One region of the Peribacillus sp. B-H-3 genome, then DNA from elsewhere that is predicted to be linked to it. Evidence: predicted binding sites of a transcription regulator. Region 1 holds the regulator's gene; each other region holds the start of a gene.
The links. The regulator Rex, encoded in region 1, represses fermentation and respiration genes when NADH is low (regulators of the CRP and FNR family bind a similar motif). The targets are predictions, from matches to a motif close to TTGTGAAATATTTCACAA.

Region 1 (6,132 bases):
GACAATGCAGCGATGATTGCTGCGGCCGGAAGTGTGCTCTATGAACGCGGGAAACGCTCGAATCTCGCGCTTAATGGCAATCCGGGGTTAGATATAGAAGCATAATGAAAGCCTGCTGCGCATTACAATGCGCAGCAGGCTTTTTTTGTACACTCAAATAAGACTTCAGGAATGGTGTGGATATCTTTTTTTTAGAACAGCTGAAGCATGTGTATAAGTAGGGGGAATTGTGGATAAGTGGCGTTTTCGGTGTGGATAGTGTGGAAAACTATTAAAAAAGCTGTTAATACAGTATGCAGTTTGTTGATAAACCAGTGGATAAGTAAGTTCTTAATAAAAAAACAGGCATCTCGAGGAGAAGCCTGTTCATAATTAGCTTAGTATTTCTTCCAGTTCAGCCCATTCTTCCATATATACCTCTAAATCTTGCTGTGCTTTTTCTAATTTTTCTTGTATTTCAAGGACCTTTTCATGGTTCTGGAAGATTTCCGGGTCACAGAGATGTTCATTATGCTGTTTAATTTCTACCTCTAACTGCTCCATATATGCTTCAACTTCTTCTAATCTTCTTTTTCGCTGACGTTCTGCCTTTTTTGCTTCCTTGTCCAATTTATATCCTGTCTTTTCTGCAGCTTGTTCAGTTTGAATAGATGCTTTGGACTCAAGCTCGAGTATTTCGGCTTGTTCCTGCTTCTTCTGAAGATAATAATCATAATCTCCCAGGAATTCTTCACTGCCGGTGCCAGAAAGCTCTATTACCTTGGTTGCTATCCTGTTAATGAAATATCTGTCATGAGAAACAAAAAGGATGGTCCCTGGATAATCAATCAAGGCATTTTCGAGTACAAGCTTGCTGTCTAAGTCAAGATGGTTGGTTGGCTCATCCATGATAAGGAAGTTGCCTTTTTCCATCATGATTTTCGCAAGTGCAAGGCGTGCCTTCTCACCGCCGCTAAGTGTGGAGACAGTCTTCAGCACATCGTCCCCTGAGAAAAGGAAGTTGCCAAGAACGGTACGGATATCTTTTTCAGGCAATAGGGGATGTTCATCCCATAGTTCGTTCAGCACGCGTTTATTGGAAACAAGGTTCGCCTGCTCCTGATCATAATAGCTGACCTGTACATTTGTGCCAAATCGGAAATCACCCTGTAAGGGCTGCAATCTGCCAATGATTGTTTTTAGCAGCGTTGATTTACCGACGCCATTTGGTCCAACAAGCGCCATGCTGTCTCCTTTAGCGATCCGAAGAGTGACATTGCTTGCTACCGGCTGTTCCTGATAACCGATCCCCAGGCTGTTGATGTGGAGAACTTCATTGCCGCTTTGTTTATCAATTCCAAATGAAAAATTGGCGGATTTTTCATCTCCCTGCGGCCTGTCCAAAACATCCATTTTCTCGAGCTGCTTCCGTCTGCTCTGAGCCCGTTTTGTGGTGGAGGCACGTGTTATGTTTTTCTGCACAAAGTCACGCAGCTTTTCGATTTCATCCTGCTGTTTTTCAAATTGCTTTAAGTCACGGTCATAATCCTCCGCTTTTTTCACCAGGTAATTGCTGTAATTTCCAAAGTATTTCTTTATAGAGTGCCTGGAAATTTCATAAACCTGATTGACCACCTTATCAAGGAAATAGCGGTCATGTGATACAATTAAAACAGCTCCCTGGTAGCCTTGGAGATATTGTTCGAGCCAGGACAGTGTTTCAATATCCAAATGGTTGGTCGGCTCATCCAGTATCAGAATATCGGGTTTTTTCAGCAAAAGCTTGGCAAGGGCAAGCCTCGTTTTTTGGCCGCCGCTCAAGGAAGATATAAGTGTTGAGCTGTCAAAGCCTGCGAATTGAAGGCCGTGCAGGACAGAGCGAATATCCGCTTCATACTGGTACCCGCCTTGTTCTTTAAAGCTGACCTGAAGTTCATCATATTCCTTCATAACCTTTTGGTACAGGACGTCATTTTCGAAGATTTCAGGCTTCGACATGCTTTCTTCAAGTCTTCGCAGTTCTTTTTCCTGATTAATTAAATCACTGAAAACCGTCAGCATTTCATTTTGGATGGACAGCTCTGACTCAAGGCCGGTATCTTGAGCTAAATAACCGATGGATACTCCTTTAGGCTTCAGGATTTCTCCGCCATCATGCGATAATTTTCCGGCAATTATTTTTAACAGGGTCGATTTTCCGGCGCCATTGCGGCCAACCAGAGCAATCCGATCCCGGTTTTGTACCTCAAGCTTCATATTTGATAATATTAATTCAGCACCATAATACTTTGTGAGCTGATTTATTTGCAGTAAAATCATCGTATTCACCTCAATTGCTATAGTGATAGTGTAACGTATTGCAGGCTCTATCGGCAATAGAAGTGATTATGTGAAACATAAAACAAAGGTTCCGCAAAATGGGTATAATAGTGTATCATTTAAGAAAGAGGTGTTTTTTTATGGCTGAATTTACTCATTTTAATGAGCAGGGAAGGGCGAAAATGGTCGATGTGAGCCAAAAGCCTGAAACAGTCAGGACGGCTGTGGCCGCTTCGAGTATTTCTTTAAATAGAGAGATTTACGAGAATATAGTCCATAATAAGATGAAAAAGGGGGATGTCCTTGCTGTGGCACAGGTGGCTGGAATTATGGCAAGCAAGAGCACATCAGTCATTATTCCAATGTGCCATCCCATTCCGCTTCAGGGCGTCAATATTTCGTTCCAATGGAAAGAAGAGGAAGACGGCTATCGTCTTATGATAGAAGCAGCTGCCAAGACAAAAGGAAGTACAGGAGTGGAAATGGAAGCGCTGACAGCCGCTTCAGTTACTGCGCTGACTGTCTATGATATGTGCAAGGCCATTGATAAAGGAATGGTCATCGGCCCGACATACTTAATCGAAAAAACTGGCGGGGTCTCCAGTCCGGATTATAAAAGGCAAATCAATCAATAGCATAAAGAGATTTGCTTGAAAGCGGGGGAAAAGAATGAGTCAAGAACAAATGAAGATACCGCAGGCAACAGCGAAACGGCTGCCCTTATACTACCGATTTCTGAAGAATTTGCATGTCTCTGGCAAGCAGAGGGTTTCCTCCGCGGAACTAAGCGAGGCAGTGAAAGTTGATTCAGCGACAATCCGGCGGGACTTTTCCTATTTTGGTGCGCTTGGCAAAAAGGGATACGGGTATAATGTGAATTACCTGCTTTCTTTTTTCTCAAAGACGCTCGATCAGGATGAATTGACAAAAGTTGCTTTGATTGGTGTGGGCAATTTGGGGACTGCTTTTTTAAATTATAATTTTTTGAAAAACAATAATACAAAGATCGAAATTGCTTTTGATGTAGATGAAGCGAAAGTAGGAACCACGATAAGCGATGTGCCTGTTTTTCATATGAATGAAATCAGTGCAAGACTAAAGGAAAGAAATGTGGCTGTAGCTATTTTGACGGTTCCAGCACAGGCTGCACAGCCGATTACAGACCTTCTGGTTGAATCAGACATCAGGGGAATCCTGAATTTCACACCTGCAAGGCTGAATGTGCCGCAGTCAATCAGGATCCATCATATAGATCTTGCAGTTGAGCTTCAATCGCTGATCTACTTTCTTAAACATTATCCGGTTTCCGGGGAAGAAGTTCTTCCTGACAACGAATAAAAAATGCTGCCGGAATGGGCAGCATTTTTATTTTTAGCTTTTTCTTACAAAAATGTTATGAGGTGCTGGAGTGAAAGTAAATGAATTTATGCACGAAACATTCCCTGATTTAGAACTAAAACCACCTTTATTTTATAGCTGGGATACTGGCATACGATTTGAGCTTGGAGCGGAGTGGAAAAGGGAGTATTCTTATCCGAACAGCCCATATGTGTTAGGCTGCTATAAAAGGGTCATTACATTATTTGAAGCCCTGCATTCTTCTGATGATGATATTTTTGTAAGTATGGATGTAAATGATTGTGATAAAGGAAAATACAGTATACGTAAATTCAGTAACTTTTCACCGTATGTTGAGAAGCCGCTTTTGTATAGGTTAAAGCACGAAATAATGCCCTATTTATATCCGGAAGATGATCAAGAAGGAATATATAGAACACACAGGTTTTCTCTGAAGTGCAAAACGGCTGAATTGACATATAAACCTTTGTTAAAGGCGATATGCAATCAGGATCTTGGTATAAAACCAAGGATGCATCATAGCGTTTATTTCATTAATATAAATAAGAAAACCATTTTTCACGTTTATGATGATAGAGGCTGTGATGTATTAGCAGCTTCACCTTACACAATTAGAGGGATGTATGAATTATATAATGATTGGATATTGGATTATGACAGGCCAAGAAATGATAAGGTTTTCAATTGAAGGATGTAGAAAGGGAAACACCATTACAGGTGTTTCCCCCGAAAATTTAACAGACTATTTTTGTTTAGAAGATTTTATCTTGGCATATAAAAGCAGCATCCGTATTCCAGATCCAATGTCCAGTGTGGCCAAAAGGATGAGAAATAATGAAATGAATCCCCATCCAGAGTGAGAGACATGCTGGATGGCATATACAGTAAATAGAATGCCTAAGCCGAAATAAAGGATCCCCATAGCAAGCGGTGATTGCTGCCGTCTCATAAAAACCCTCCGATGATGCCTTGCACATGTTTAGCATTTTGGGCCATTTTTTCGATATCCTTGCTGAACAATTGCAAAATAACGACCAATGTATTCATTGCCACGTGGGCAAACATTGATACCCAAATTCTTTTCGTTTTATTATATAAGAATGCAAACGAAAAGCCCATTGCCGTATAAAGTAGAATATGAACGAATTCCATATGGGCAAGACCAAAAATGAACGAACTGATCAATGCAGACAAAAAGAAATTATAACGCTTATGAAGTGATCCGAAAATAATTTTCCTGAAGATAATTTCCTCAAGGATCGGCCCGATAACGGAACTGACAAAGATGACCCACGGCACCTGTTTGATAAGCGTCAGGATGTCCTGAGTATTCTTAGAGCCCGGGCTGATGCCAAAAAGCTGTTCCAGATAGGACGCGATGGACTGGGAAAACAAGGCGAGAAAGATCCCTGCAACCGCCCACGCAATTGACACAGGAATAGAAGCCTGATTCCGGCTGTTCCTGCTTTCTCTCATATCATGCCTCATAAAGAATAAAACAAGCACCAGTGCTGCCAGGAAGCTGATGACAATCCAATATGCCCCGGACTTCATCTGCAGATCATGGTGAGAAGCACCTGTTAAGGCGCCAAGCATCATAAGGATGGGTACGCCGACAAATCCCGATAGCTGCATGGCGATATATGTGATGATGACAAACCAATATTCTCTTTTCAAAAACGAAAACTCCTTTAATAGAAAAACTTCCTTTATTCTTCTTGCAGTCCATGCTGCAAAAGATCCTTTAAACAGCATAACAGTTTTTCCTGAAAGTGTGCGAATGTTTTAAAAGGTACAGCCCGTCAAAAAGATTTCTATACATAAAAGGGTACCAAAAAAACACGGAGAACTCCAATTAAAGGTTTGCGGGCAGCCTATTTGGTGCATTATCTGAGCCTATTGCTATTACGATATAGCATTTCCCAATTGCCTTAGAAATTTATAAAAAAATTTTTCATGAAGATACTTGCAAAAGATGGATGATTTATTTAATATAGGAATTGTGTTAGCACTCGTTAGTGTAGAGTGCTAATAATCTAAACCAATTAACCAAAGAATTTGAGGAGGTTGTTTCACTTTGTTAAAACCATTAGGTGATCGCGTTGTTATTGAACTAGTTCAATCGGAAGAAAAGACTGCCAGCGGTATCGTTTTGCCGGATACTGCAAAAGAAAAGCCTCAAGAAGGCAAGGTTGTAGCTGTCGGAACAGGCCGTGTGCTTGATAATGGCGAACGTGTTGCTTTAGAGGTAGCACAAGGCGATTTAATTATCTTCTCAAAATATGCCGGTACTGAAGTGAAGTACGAAGGCTCTGAATACTTAATTTTACGTGAAAGCGACATTTTAGCTGTAATCGGCTAATTTCTAGCGGCATACTTAACGAATCATACATTTAAAACCATTAGGGAGGTAACTTATACAATGGCTAAAGATATTAAATTTAGTGAAGAAGCTCGCCGTTCCATGCTTCGCGG
Region 2 (6,132 bases), 340 kb from region 1:
AACTGGCCGGTTGATTTCCGCTCCAGGATGCATCGCTTTCCGCAGGGCGTGCACTGAGCCTCCTCGACGCTAGCGTCTGCGGGGTCTCACCTATCCCGCTGATCCCGCAGGAGTCTCGCACCTTGCGCTCCAATCAACCTCGTGCTTAAAAATGAATGTATCTAACTCAACGATGGCAATTCTCTTATTTATCAAAGAATAAAGGAATATCTTTCTTTATTTATTTTGACCAATGAACGAATCATTCAAGAAGCTGTCCTTACAACAGGGACGAAAAGCAAAAAATAGGATAAAAGGAGAATTGTAAACATAAAAAAAGCTGTACCTATTCTAATATAGAATAAATACAGCTTTTTTCTTTAGGTCTATCACGAGGTCAAAAATTTTTCCCCAAATAAAGCCTATGTCATTATTTCATTAACGGTTGTCGATTTTTTCCGGATACAAGTCGTGGTTCATTAGCCTGTAATTTGCCATTTCCTCAAATTTAGTTCCAGGTTTTCCATAGTTCGTATATGGATCAATGGAAATGCCGCCTCTTGGAGTAAATTTGCCCCATACCTCAATATATCTCGGATCCATTAATTCAATAAGATCATTCATGATAATATTCATGCAATCCTCATGGAAGTCCCCGTGATTGCGGAAACTGAACAAATAAAGTTTCAATGATTTACTTTCGACCATTTTTTCGCCGGGAATATAGCTGATATAGATTGTAGCAAAATCCGGCTGTCCCGTTATCGGGCAAAGGCTGGTAAATTCCGGACAATTAAATTTCACAAAATAGTCGCGGTTTGGATGCTTATTATCGAAGCTTTCCAAAATCTCCGGAGAATAATCAAATAAATATTTTGTTCCCTGATTTCCAAGCAGGGTAATATCCGTTAATTCTTCTGTCTTTCTGCCAGACATCCTAATTCCTCCTAATATCCCGTTTCACTAGAGAGTATACTCTAACCGGAAGCTTTTTTAAAAAAGGCTCTGTTAAACTTGCCTGTTGATTTCCGCTCCAGACGTAAGACTCCCCGGGGCGTTCGCCGAGCCACCTCGTCGCCAAGCGTCTGTGGAGGCTCGCCTGTAATGCTAATCCTCCAGGAGTCAAGCGTATCCGCTCCAATCAACAAAGTACAGAAATCACCATTGTACTTTAGCAAAGCCTAAAAAAAGAAAAACCATATCGCCTCAGTGATATGGTTGATTGGTATAGGATCAAGCCATAGTTTTTTATAGAGGGTTGCCGCTATGAACCTCTCCCGCTTCACGGAATATGTATTTTTTTCTTTGTTACTATATGTAAAAAAACAAGCTTTGTCAATCAATTCATTTTTACATCTCCTTTTTTACGGGCTCTGTTAAAGCTCAATGCAGTTTTTTTCAACAGGCAAGATTTACAGAACCTTATTTCTAAATACGTTTTCGCCTCCTTCTCTAAGGGTATCTGTATTTTAAAAATAATATTTGGTTTAAAGAGACATAATAAGGAGTGCTTAATTCGTTGACAAGCAAATTTTTTTCAAGTATTCTGATTAAGTTTTTAATAATACCGATAAAAATAGTGGGGGTTAAGATATGAAGAAAGCAGCATGGTCTTTTCTTGCATTGATTCTTGTCGTGGCTTTATCAGCCTGCGGCACAAGCAAGGATAAAAACAACTCAGCATCAAACAGTCTTTATGATCAAGTGAAGAAGAAAGGCGAAGTAACGATTGGTACAGAAGGAACTTATGCACCTTTTACTTTTCATGACAAATCCGGCAAATTAACTGGATTTGACGTTGAAATTGCCCAGGAAGTTTTCAAGCGCCTGAATATCAAGCCGAAGTTCATTGAAACAAAATGGGACGGCATGATTGCCGGACTTGATTCAAAACGCTATGACATGGTGGCTAATGAAGTTGCTGTGCGTGATGACCGCAAGAAAAAATATGACTTTTCAAATCCATACATCGTGTCTAAAGCTGTCCTGATCGTAAATAAGGACAACAAAGACATCAAAACACTTGATGATTTGAAAGGTAAAAAAGTTGCACAGTCCTTAGACAGCAACTATCGCAAAATTGCTGAACAGCACGGAGCAACAAACACAGTGGTAGATGGCTTCAATCAATCCATTGACCTTATTACTTCCAAAAGGGTTGATGCAACACTGAATGACAGCCTTTCATACCTTGATTTAATCAAGCAGCGCCCTGAATTGCCGATCAAGAAGGTATATGAAGAAAAAAATGCAACAAGCAATGCTTTCCTTTTCCGTAAAGACAGCGGCAAGCTTGTAACTGAGATCAATAAAGCCTTGGCAGATATGAAAAAAGACGGTACGTACTTAAAAATCTCTAAAAAATGGTTTGGAACGGACGTATCGAAGTAAAGGAATTGAATAGATATGTTTGCTGATGAACGAGTCACCCGAATATTAGGAATCCTTAGCGATTCCTTTTTTCCTATCTTAAAAGCGGGTCTTTATTATACAATACCGCTTACGCTGATTACCTTTATTCTCGGACTCCTGCTGGCGTTTTTTGCAGCAGTTGCCCGCATATCCGGGGTTAAACCCCTGGTAGCACTGGTGAAATTTTATGTTTGGATCTTCAGGGGAACACCCCTGCTTGTCCAGCTATTCATCATTTTCTATGGTTTGCCCAGTGTGAATATAACGTTAGACCCGCTTCCGGCCGCAATTATTGTATTTACTTTAAATAAAGGCGCATACAGCTCTGAAATCATACGCGCTGCAATCCTTTCCATTCCAAAAGGCCAATGGGAGGCTGCCTATTCTATCGGAATGACAAGGGGACAGGCCATGAGAAGAATTATTCTTCCTCAAGCTGTCCGGGTTTCCATCCCTCCTCTTGGGAATTCATTTATCAGCCTTGTGAAGGATACATCACTTGCTGCAACAATTACAGTTACAGAATTATTTCAAAAAGGGCAGCAAATTGCTGCTGTAACCTATGAGCCTTTATGGCTTTATATTGAAGTAGCTTTTATCTACCTTATATTCAGCACCGTGCTTTCTTATTTGCAGACTAAACTCGAAATCCGCTTTGAGCGAAGTGTGGCTAAATAATGGAGGAACATCAAATGATTATCTTAGATGGCCTAAAAAAAAGATTTAATGACCTGGAAGTTTTAAAAGGCATTGACCTTTCAATTGAAAGAGGTAAAACAGCAGTTATCATCGGTCCTTCCGGTTCAGGAAAGACAACGCTTCTCCGCTGTTTAAACCTGCTTGAGATTCCAGACGCAGGCTCGATTGTGCTGGGAAACAAAAATATGTCTTTTAATGAAGGATCAAAAACCAATAAAAAAGAAGTTGTCGCTTTCCGGCAGCAAACGGGAATGGTATTCCAGAACTACAACCTCTTCCCGCACCTTACTGCAGTCGAGAATATTATGGAGGGCCAAGTAATTGTCCTGAAGCGTTCCAAACAGGAGGCCCGTAAAAAGGCGATGAATCTTCTGGATAAGGTTGGCCTCGCTGATCGTGCGGACATGTATCCGCATCAGCTTTCCGGAGGCCAGCAGCAGAGGATTTCCATAGCACGCGCCATGGCTATGGACCCAGAAGTACTATTGTTTGATGAACCCACCTCCGCCCTGGATCCAGAACTTGTCGGTGAAGTTCTTAAGGTTATGAAAAATCTTGCTGAAGAAGGCATGACTATGGTTGTCGTGACACACGAAATGCAATTTGCAAACGATGTTGCTGATACCGTAGTCTTCATGGATCAAGGAGTAATAGCTGAAAAAGGCACTCCTGAAGAAGTACTTATCAACACCCGCAATAAACGCACCCTTCAATTCCTGAATAAAGTAAACGCACGTTAAACGGTAAAAAACACGAAACATTTTTAGTTTCGTGTTTTTTAATGGCTCTTTTTTTTAAAATTGTTATTTTTTAATGATTTCTGTGAGGCGGTCTCATTATTAAATGAGGTTTATTGGAGCGTAAGGTGCGAGACTCCTGCTTAGATTAGCGGGAAGCGAGTATCCTGGAGCGGAAATCAACCCCTTGTTCCATGGCACCACGATCAAAAAAGGCTGCTTCATGTTTTTATTTAAAAATATCCATTATTAATGGATTATGTGTTTTAAAAGGGATGATTTTTGGTATATATACTATAGAAAAAATATTCCGCTATAACGGAGGTGGAACAAATGATTGAAATAACAGTTAAACTGGATTATCAGGGAAAGTGCTACCAGACAAATGTAATTGCACGCAGAGGCACAGCTCAAGAGGAAATTTACCAAACCGCAATGGAACAGATACAAAAACAAGTTGCTAATTAACTTAAAGCAGGCATCCAAGAGATACCTGCTTTTTCATTGGTATATACTATTTAGTTTTATGAAATAATTATTTTCTTTCCATATTATAGAGAAATTTCAATTCCAGAGTATGGCTTCCTTTGATTTCAGCCATACTAGGAAATTAGAATGCCGTTTGATGATATTCATTATTTTCTAAAAAGTTGGATAATTTAATCATTTCAGTTATATCAGAATACTGTTTTCAAAAGTATAAATACTAAACTACCATCATATTTTACTTACTTAAATATATCCAGCTTTTAGTTTGTGCTTCCAATTGTTCACCAATAATAAATGAACTTTTTGTGACACTGCGTAACTTTAGATTGTATTTTTTCTCCTATGGGAATAAGATAGATACGTCAGTTTGTGAAATGTTTAACACTTTTTCTGAATAACTAACAAATTGCTTTAACCACTATATAAGAAAGGGGTACATTATGAAAATGAAATGGGCTTTCCTGTTTATAATTTTCACTATTGCCACAGTGCTTTCAGGCTGCGAAAATTCGTTACTAATCTTTGATCCAAAGGGTCCGGTCGCTAAAACGCAATCTGACACGATTTTATTCTCCATCTTAGTCATGATTTTCATCTTACTTGTCGTGTATGTACTTTTTGTAATTATGTTAACCAAATATCGCGCTTCTAAAGCGGATAAAGATTATGAGCCTCCGCATGACGAGGGCAGCAAGGTTCTTGAAACAATCTGGATTGCAATTCCGGTTATCATCGTTGCTGTACTGTCAGTTGTAACTGTCCGTACGACGAATGCAGTTGAAACGACTCCTAAGGGTTATGAATCACAAAAACCTGTCGTTATCTATGCTGCATCATCTAACTGGAAATGGCACTTCAGCTATCCGGAAGAAAATATCGAGACAGTTAACTATGTAAACATTCCTACAAACCGACCGATTGAATTCCGTCTCTATTCTTATGGTCCGATCTCAAGCTTCTGGATTCCACAGCTTGCCGGACAAAAATATGCAATGAGCGATATGGTAAATAAACTTCGTTTAGTTGCGAATGCACCAGGCTCTTTCATGGGCAGAAACTCCAACTTCTCAGGACGGGGATTTGCTGACATGGATTTCGAAGCACAATCACTTTCGCCAAAAGATTATAAGAAATGGGTTGCTGACGTAAAAAATACAGCTCCTAAACTGACTGAATCTAAATTTAATAAGCTTCTTAAGGCTGAGCACGTTGGCCGTGAGACTTTCACTTCCACTCACCTGAAATTCAACCCGGCACCAGAAGGCAAAAATGCCAGCCATCATCATGGCGGAGATGCAGATATGAAGTCTTCTGACATGGATGGAATGGATATGGGGAACGACAAATAATCAATGTGACTTAATATGAATCACAATTCTATTAACAATAAGAAAGGAGTCACAAACGTATGAAATGGGACGAATTTTTCGTAACCGGTGAACCGATGATCTACGGAGCCATGGTCAGTATCGTTGTCGTTTCAATCGCTATTCTTGCAGGATTAACCTATTTTAAGAAATGGGGATATCTTTGGCGCGAATGGCTGACAACTGTCGATCATAAACGTATCGGTGTCATGTACATTTTAGCCGCCTTGCTTATGCTTTTCCGCGGAGGCGTCGACGCACTTTTGATGCGTGCTCAAACTGCAATGCCAGATAATGGCCTGCTTGATGCACAGCATTATAATGAAATCTTTACAACTCATGGGGTCATCATGATCCTGTTCATGGCTATGCCATTTATTATTGGGTTAATGAACGTTGTTGTTCCGCTTCAAATCGGGGCGCGTGACGTTGCATTCCCTCGTTTGAAC
Region 3 (6,132 bases), 2.2 Mb from region 1:
GCAAGTGTTCCGGAATTAATCGGGCTGAATTGCTCAAATTCTTTTCCTTCAAGGAATGCGAACAGATTATAGCCGATTAGTTCGCCCATTTGCCATGCGATTTGTGCAGTCGGCGGGAATGGACGGCCATCTGCAGCAAAGTATACCGCACTGTCTCCAGCAATAAATACATCATTATGTGATGTAGATTGAAGGAAATCATTGACTGTCGCACGTCCGCGGTTCACTTCAAGTCCGGATTGGCCCACAAGAGGATTTCCTTGAACTCCGCCAGTCCAAACAAATGTGTTGGTTACGATTTTTTGACCATCTTTCAAGTCAACAGTATTTCCTTCTACGTTTGTAACAGGAAGTCCTGTCAAGAAAGTGACGCCGCGTGCTTCAAGGCTTGCAGTTGCACGTTCAATCAAGTGATCAGGAAGAACAGGAAGAATTTTAGGGCCTGCTTCAACGAGCATCAATTTGATTTCCTTTGGATTCACTCCATAGCTTTTAGCTATTTTAGGCATTTTATCAGCGATTTCGCCGACTAATTCAACACCAGTCAATCCGCCTCCGCCGATAAGAATGGTAGCATCTGCTTCATTCTTCGTTTTTGCATATTCACGGATGCGCTCTTCCACATGACGCTGGATTTTCACTGCATCTGCAGCAGATTTAAGAACCATGCTGTTTTCTTCAAGTCCAGGAATGCCGAAGTAAGCAGTAGTGCTTCCAAGTCCGACAACAAGTGCATCATAAGAAAGAACAGATCCATCGCTTAGTTTTACTTCCTTCTGATCAACAGAGAAAGAATCAACCTTTGCAATTTTTAGATCAATGTCTTTTCCTTTGAACAATTTCTCAAGAGGCATAGCAACAGCCTGCTCAGAAATGCTCCCGGCTGCAAGACGGTGCAGCTCAGTGATAATTTGGTGTGTAGGGTATTGGTTGACCACTGTAACCTGTGCTTGAGTTTTATCCATATATTTGCGCAGTGTTAAAGCAGATAGCAGTCCGCCGTAACCTGCACCTAAGATGACAATTTTCTTTGACATAATATATCCCCCGTCCTTACTGATTATAGTAACAATAAATTATTTTAAGTTGTCGCGTTCAGATGAAACCTGAAGAAATGCATTTACAAACCGGAACATCTTTTGTGCCTGAGGATCTTTAAGCAATTTAAGCAATCCAAATACACCGATTACTTCATTGCTTGCATCTGCACGGTCTTTTGCTTCAATAGCTGTAGCTGCAAGATTCTTTGCAGTGTGGATCACTGGTTCAGCCATTTCTGTAATGGCACCTACTGTATCACTTTTAAGAACATCATCAGTTGCTACACTTTGAGCAAAGTCATAAGACTTTGTAAGAATACCGACTAGTTCAGTTAATTTTGGAAGCTGATCGACTAATGCTGTCAATGATTCCTGAACCTCTGGTTTTAAAAGCTGATCCAGTACATCAAGCTTTTCTTGGCTGGCTGTTAAAACTTTCGCTTGTTCAGACATATTTTGAGTGGTAGTTTCTGACATTTCCAATTCTCCTTTACAATAAGCAATTCTGCTGATTTTTTCGGGAAAACACATTCCCGTCCCCGCAAGATTTCCTTCTTGACCAATTTCAGCCAATAAGTTTGTGAATCTTTACACATACTATTACAAAAAAAGAGAACACAAACTGCCCGGCTTTACAAATAGTAATTGGACAAAAAAACCTATTCGCCCATTTTTCACTTATAAAAATAGTAAATATAAAAATATATAATTTGCTTACTAAAATATTATAACACTATTTCAAAAAAATTGTTCATCTAGTTTACATGTTTTATAATTTTTTTTTATTTCCTGCAGAAAAAATTTTGTTAATGTCCTGTTGCTTTCTATAAGAAAAAAATGACGCCAGCAAGGTTTGCAGGAATAGAAGAAACCTTGATGACGTTAATAAATTTCCCTTATGCCAGAAAGCCGGATAAAAAAGATGTTTTGGTTTTCATCCTCAAGCGAAAGTGTCTGTTCAATTGTATTTAATGTTCTTACCCTACCTCTGCAGGTTCTCATCAGCCCGTTTTGATAAAAATTGATTGTGAGCAGACTGTTTCTGCTAAGTTCTTTTAAAATCAAACTAACATCCCCTTTCTGTGATTCTATTCCAGGACCGTTTATGATATGTGCTTATTATACAGTAAGCGTTTACATTTGTGAACATGTTAACATATTTTTTGTTGTATAAAAATGAATGGATGATAAACGGTAAAGAACAGATAGAAAAGAAAGAAGGGTTATTATGGAACGCAGCATCAATACAAGAAATTATGCTATCGACTATATAAAGTTCTACTCAATTTTTGCAGTTGTCGTCATACACACCTTTCCTTTAGATCACTTGGCAGGTTTTTATATGCTTGATGCCCTTTCTAGATTTGCCGTCCCCTTTTTCTTCATGTCATCAGGCTATTTATTTGGAAGAAAAATAACCCGGTCAAAGAGCACTGAAACCTATTTTATTAAATATTTGATGAAACTGCTTTCCATTTATGCCTTATGGTTTCTTTTTTATTGCATATATGATATTAGTGTCCTTTTTATGACCCATCATGGCGCTGAAGCAACCGATGACATCTTGCACTATTTGGACGATTTTGCGCTGCTGGACCTTTTATATTACGGAAAAGGAACAAGCGGATATCAACTATGGTTTCTTCCCGCCCTAGTGTGGAGCATTTTCATTCTCTATATTTTTTTCCGGTTAAAAAAAATACACCTCTTGATATTGGCAAGTTTGATCTTAAACCTAGCAGGCTTATTAGGCCAGTCGTATACGATGTTTTATAAGATGCCGATCCCTACTAGAGATGCCTTGTTTTTCGGGTTATTTTACAGTACTTTAGGGTTTTTCATTGCCTCACATAAAGACAAGATCAATAAAAAAAGAATGGCCATTAAAATATATGTGCTCTTATTTAGCTGTTTTGCAGTATTGCAGGTAATTGAAGCCTATCTTCTGGATAGAAAGCTCTCAGGCAGCCACGGGGAATATTTCATTTCTACAATTTTTCTGACGGCCAGTTTATTTATTTTCGTCCTGCAATACAATCAGCATGGAAAAAATTTATTTGTCACGAAAATCGGCGCTGATTCTTTAGGTATTTATGTTATCCACGTTTTCTTTCTTAATCTGGTTAATCTGTATTTGCAAACTGCGGGCCTAAAAATGTCCGAAAATTTTATATGGAGTCTGTTTGAAACCCTATTTGTTTTCTTTATTTCCTTCTATGTATATAGAATGCTACAGTCAGCGAAAAAGATGGCCGGGATTTAGGATGTGGAAGGAATGTGAGTCATACATAACTTTTCTCTAAAAAGAAACAATAAGACCAGGCATAATCGACTGCCTGACAATGTGCTGCTTCTACAGAAAGAAGGTTTGATAATGGATATTCTGCTAGCTCTTTTTCCTGCATTATTTTGGGGAAGCATTGTATTAGTAAACGTCCGGCTCGGAGGAGGCCCTTATAGCCAAACACTTGGCACAACGATCGGTGCACTGTTTTTTTCAATCGTTATTTACGTAATTGTACATCCTCACTTAACTTCCTTCATCCTGCTCATTGGTTTCATTTCAGGATTGTTTTGGACACTTGGACAGCGAAATCAATTAAAAGCTGTAGAGTATATGGGCGTTTCAAAAACCATGCCTATCTCAACAGGGATGCAGCTTGTATCCGCTTCACTATTTGGAGTAATCGCCTTTAAAGAATGGGCGACTAAAACCTCCATTATATTGGGCGTCATTGCACTGGTGCTGATTGTAATCGGCATTATCCTTACCACCCTTAAAGGTCCCGATCAATCGGAAGAACAAGGGCAGCTCAAAAAAGGTATTTTCACCCTGATTATTTCTACTATCGGATATCTGGTTTATGTAGTAATCATCAGGTTCTTTCACATTGATAGCTGGTCAGCTCTATTGCCTCAGGCAATAGGAATGGTCGTTGGCGGCCTTATCCTTACATACCGGCATAAACCGTTCAATATGTATACGGTGAAGAATATCATTGCTGGTTTAATATGGGCAGCCGGAAATTTATTTTTGTTCATCTCACAGCCAAAAGTAGGCGTTGGCACCAGCTTCTCCCTTTCACAAATGGGCATAATTATCTCAACGCTCGGCGGAATCATTTTTTTAAAAGAAAAGAAAACAAAAAAGCAGCTTATCGGTATTGCAGCTGGTATCATCCTCATTATTGGAGGTGCTGTATTCCTTGGGCTCGCAAAATCCAGAACATAACAAACTTAATAGGAGGAATGTTTGATGTATACTGATTTGAATGGAAAAGTCGTTGTGATTACAGGAGGTTCAACAGGGCTTGGAAAAGCAATGGGAGTCCGGTTTGGCCAGGAAAAAGCCAAAGTTGTTGTAAATTATTATAAAGATGAAGAAGAAGCTTTGACGGTCAAAAAGGAAATCGAGCAGGCTGGCGGAGAAGCAGTGATTGTAAAGGGAGATGTTAACGACGAAAAGGATGTCATCAATCTGGTGCAAACGGCCATCAGTACTTTTGGCACACTTGATGTCATGGTCAATAATGCCGGTATCGAAAATGCTGTTCCTTCACACGAGCTTTCGCTTGATGACTGGAATTCAGTGCTGAATACAAATTTAACCGGTGCCTTCTTAGGCAGCCGCGAAGCTTTAAAACATTTTGTTAACCACAATATTAAGGGAAGCATCATTAATATGTCTAGCGTTCACGAAATGATTCCATGGCCTCTGTTTGTGCACTATGCAGCAAGCAAAGGCGGTATTAAGCTCATGACAGAAACACTTGCATTAGAATACGCACCAAAAGGCATCAGGGTGAATAATATAGGTCCCGGTGCAATCAACACTCCTATCAATGCAGAAAAGTTTGCTGATCCTAAGCAAAAAAAGGATGTTGAAAGCATGATTCCTATGGGATACATTGGCAAACCAGAGGAAGTAGCTGCCGCCGCCGCATGGCTTGCCTCCTCTGAAGCAAGCTATGTTACAGGCATTACCCTATTTGTTGATGGAGGAATGACGAAATATCCATCCTTTCAAGCAGGAAGAGGTTAAAAAGTATAAAGGCACACGATATGTGTGCCTTTTCCTAACCCTTCTGGGTAATTTCTGCAGCAGGAAGCTTTTCCTTTTTTTCTAAATTGAGCAGCAGAATGCGGAACATTTTTAATGAAGTTTGAAATATAGGGCTTTGAATGAACGTATAAAGGAATGTGGCTACAAAAACGGGTCCGCTCAAGAAAAAACCCAGTAAGAGCACCAGACATTCTACCGCTATCCTGGCACGGCTTACTGATAAGCCTGTTTTATCTGCAATAGATAGCATGAAACCATCCCTCGGGCCTGCTCCAATTCCAGGTGCGACATACATGCCTCCCCCAATTCCGGCTATGATAATTCCCGCCAGCAGAATAAGAAGGTTGATCAGTATATGAGAAGATGCATGCGGCAATAAACCGCTTCGCAAAAAGAAATCCATGATCGGGCCAATCAAAAGGGCATTCAAAAAGGTACCGATGCTGATATACTTTCTGTCGACAATGAGTGAAACAAGGACTAAGAATAATCCGCATATGACGCTCCATGTGCCGATGGTCCATCCATATTTTTGGTAAAGGGCGACATTTAATACCTCCCAGGGATGAAGGCCGAGAAATTTCACTTTGACAGCCAGGGCATTGCCAAGGCCTATGCATGATAAGCCCAGAAAAAAAAGGGCATAACGAAACAGCTTAATTATGTTCTTCACCTCTTCACGACTCCAATTTCTGTATATTCAGAATAACACACTATTTGACTGGCAAAAACTAATTTTTCTAAAGTTTTATTTTTACTTATCTTGCCTTGCATGTGCCACTAACAAAGAAATCGCCTCACAGAACTCATTCAAAAACCAGAACCTTTAAGAAAAGAGCTAAAAGCAAAAAAAGGAAATCCCTCCCGCCAGAGCACAGCGGATGGATTTCCTTTTCAGCGTAATTATATAGTTTCTAAAAATTCGCGTACAGCATCTGCTGTTTTTGCATTAGCACTATGCAGATGGGCAAGCTTTTCGCCATTTTTAAATACCAGCAGTGATGGGATACCCATGACATTCTGCTCGTC

Region 2: the regulator Rex is predicted to act here: its motif matches at 4,684-4,701, upstream of qoxA (cytochrome aa3 quinol oxidase subunit II).
Region 3: the regulator Rex is predicted to act here: its motif matches at 1,619-1,636, upstream of ACN6MY_RS14595 (DUF1641 domain-containing protein).

Annotation. Positions count from the first base shown of each region.
Region 1 covers NZ_CP183879.1:716,069-722,200, forward strand. The annotation lists gene tsaD (tRNA (adenosine(37)-N6)-threonylcarbamoyltransferase complex transferase subunit TsaD) at 1-105, shown strand, start outside; gene ACN6MY_RS03485 (ABC-F family ATP-binding cassette domain-containing protein) at 373-2,298, opposite strand; gene moaC (cyclic pyranopterin monophosphate synthase MoaC) at 2,439-2,933, shown strand; gene ACN6MY_RS03495 (redox-sensing transcriptional repressor Rex) at 2,968-3,636, shown strand; gene ACN6MY_RS03500 (DUF3885 domain-containing protein) at 3,725-4,345, shown strand; gene ACN6MY_RS03505 (YdiK family protein) at 4,400-4,606, opposite strand; gene ACN6MY_RS03510 (CPBP family intramembrane glutamic endopeptidase) at 4,603-5,334, opposite strand; gene groES (co-chaperone GroES) at 5,735-6,019, shown strand; gene groL (chaperonin GroEL) at 6,080-6,132, shown strand, end outside.
Region 2 covers NZ_CP183879.1:1,057,699-1,063,830, reverse strand. The annotation lists gene queF (preQ(1) synthase) at 418-915, opposite strand; gene ACN6MY_RS05190 (amino acid ABC transporter substrate-binding protein) at 1,573-2,370, shown strand; gene ACN6MY_RS05185 (amino acid ABC transporter permease) at 2,386-3,069, shown strand; gene ACN6MY_RS05180 (amino acid ABC transporter ATP-binding protein) at 3,084-3,830, shown strand; gene ACN6MY_RS05175 (BA3454 family stress response protein) at 4,161-4,295, shown strand; gene qoxA (cytochrome aa3 quinol oxidase subunit II) at 4,757-5,665, shown strand; gene qoxB (cytochrome aa3 quinol oxidase subunit I) at 5,725-6,132, shown strand, end outside.
Region 3 covers NZ_CP183879.1:2,933,240-2,939,371, forward strand. The annotation lists gene ACN6MY_RS14590 (NAD(P)/FAD-dependent oxidoreductase) at 1-1,037, opposite strand, end outside; gene ACN6MY_RS14595 (DUF1641 domain-containing protein) at 1,077-1,517, opposite strand; gene ACN6MY_RS14600 (YolD-like family protein) at 1,923-2,105, opposite strand; gene ACN6MY_RS14605 (acyltransferase) at 2,269-3,303, shown strand; gene ACN6MY_RS14610 (GRP family sugar transporter) at 3,415-4,272, shown strand; gene ACN6MY_RS14615 (glucose-1-dehydrogenase) at 4,297-5,082, shown strand; gene ACN6MY_RS14620 (YczE/YyaS/YitT family protein) at 5,117-5,776, opposite strand; gene ACN6MY_RS14625 (thioredoxin family protein) at 6,007-6,132, opposite strand, start outside.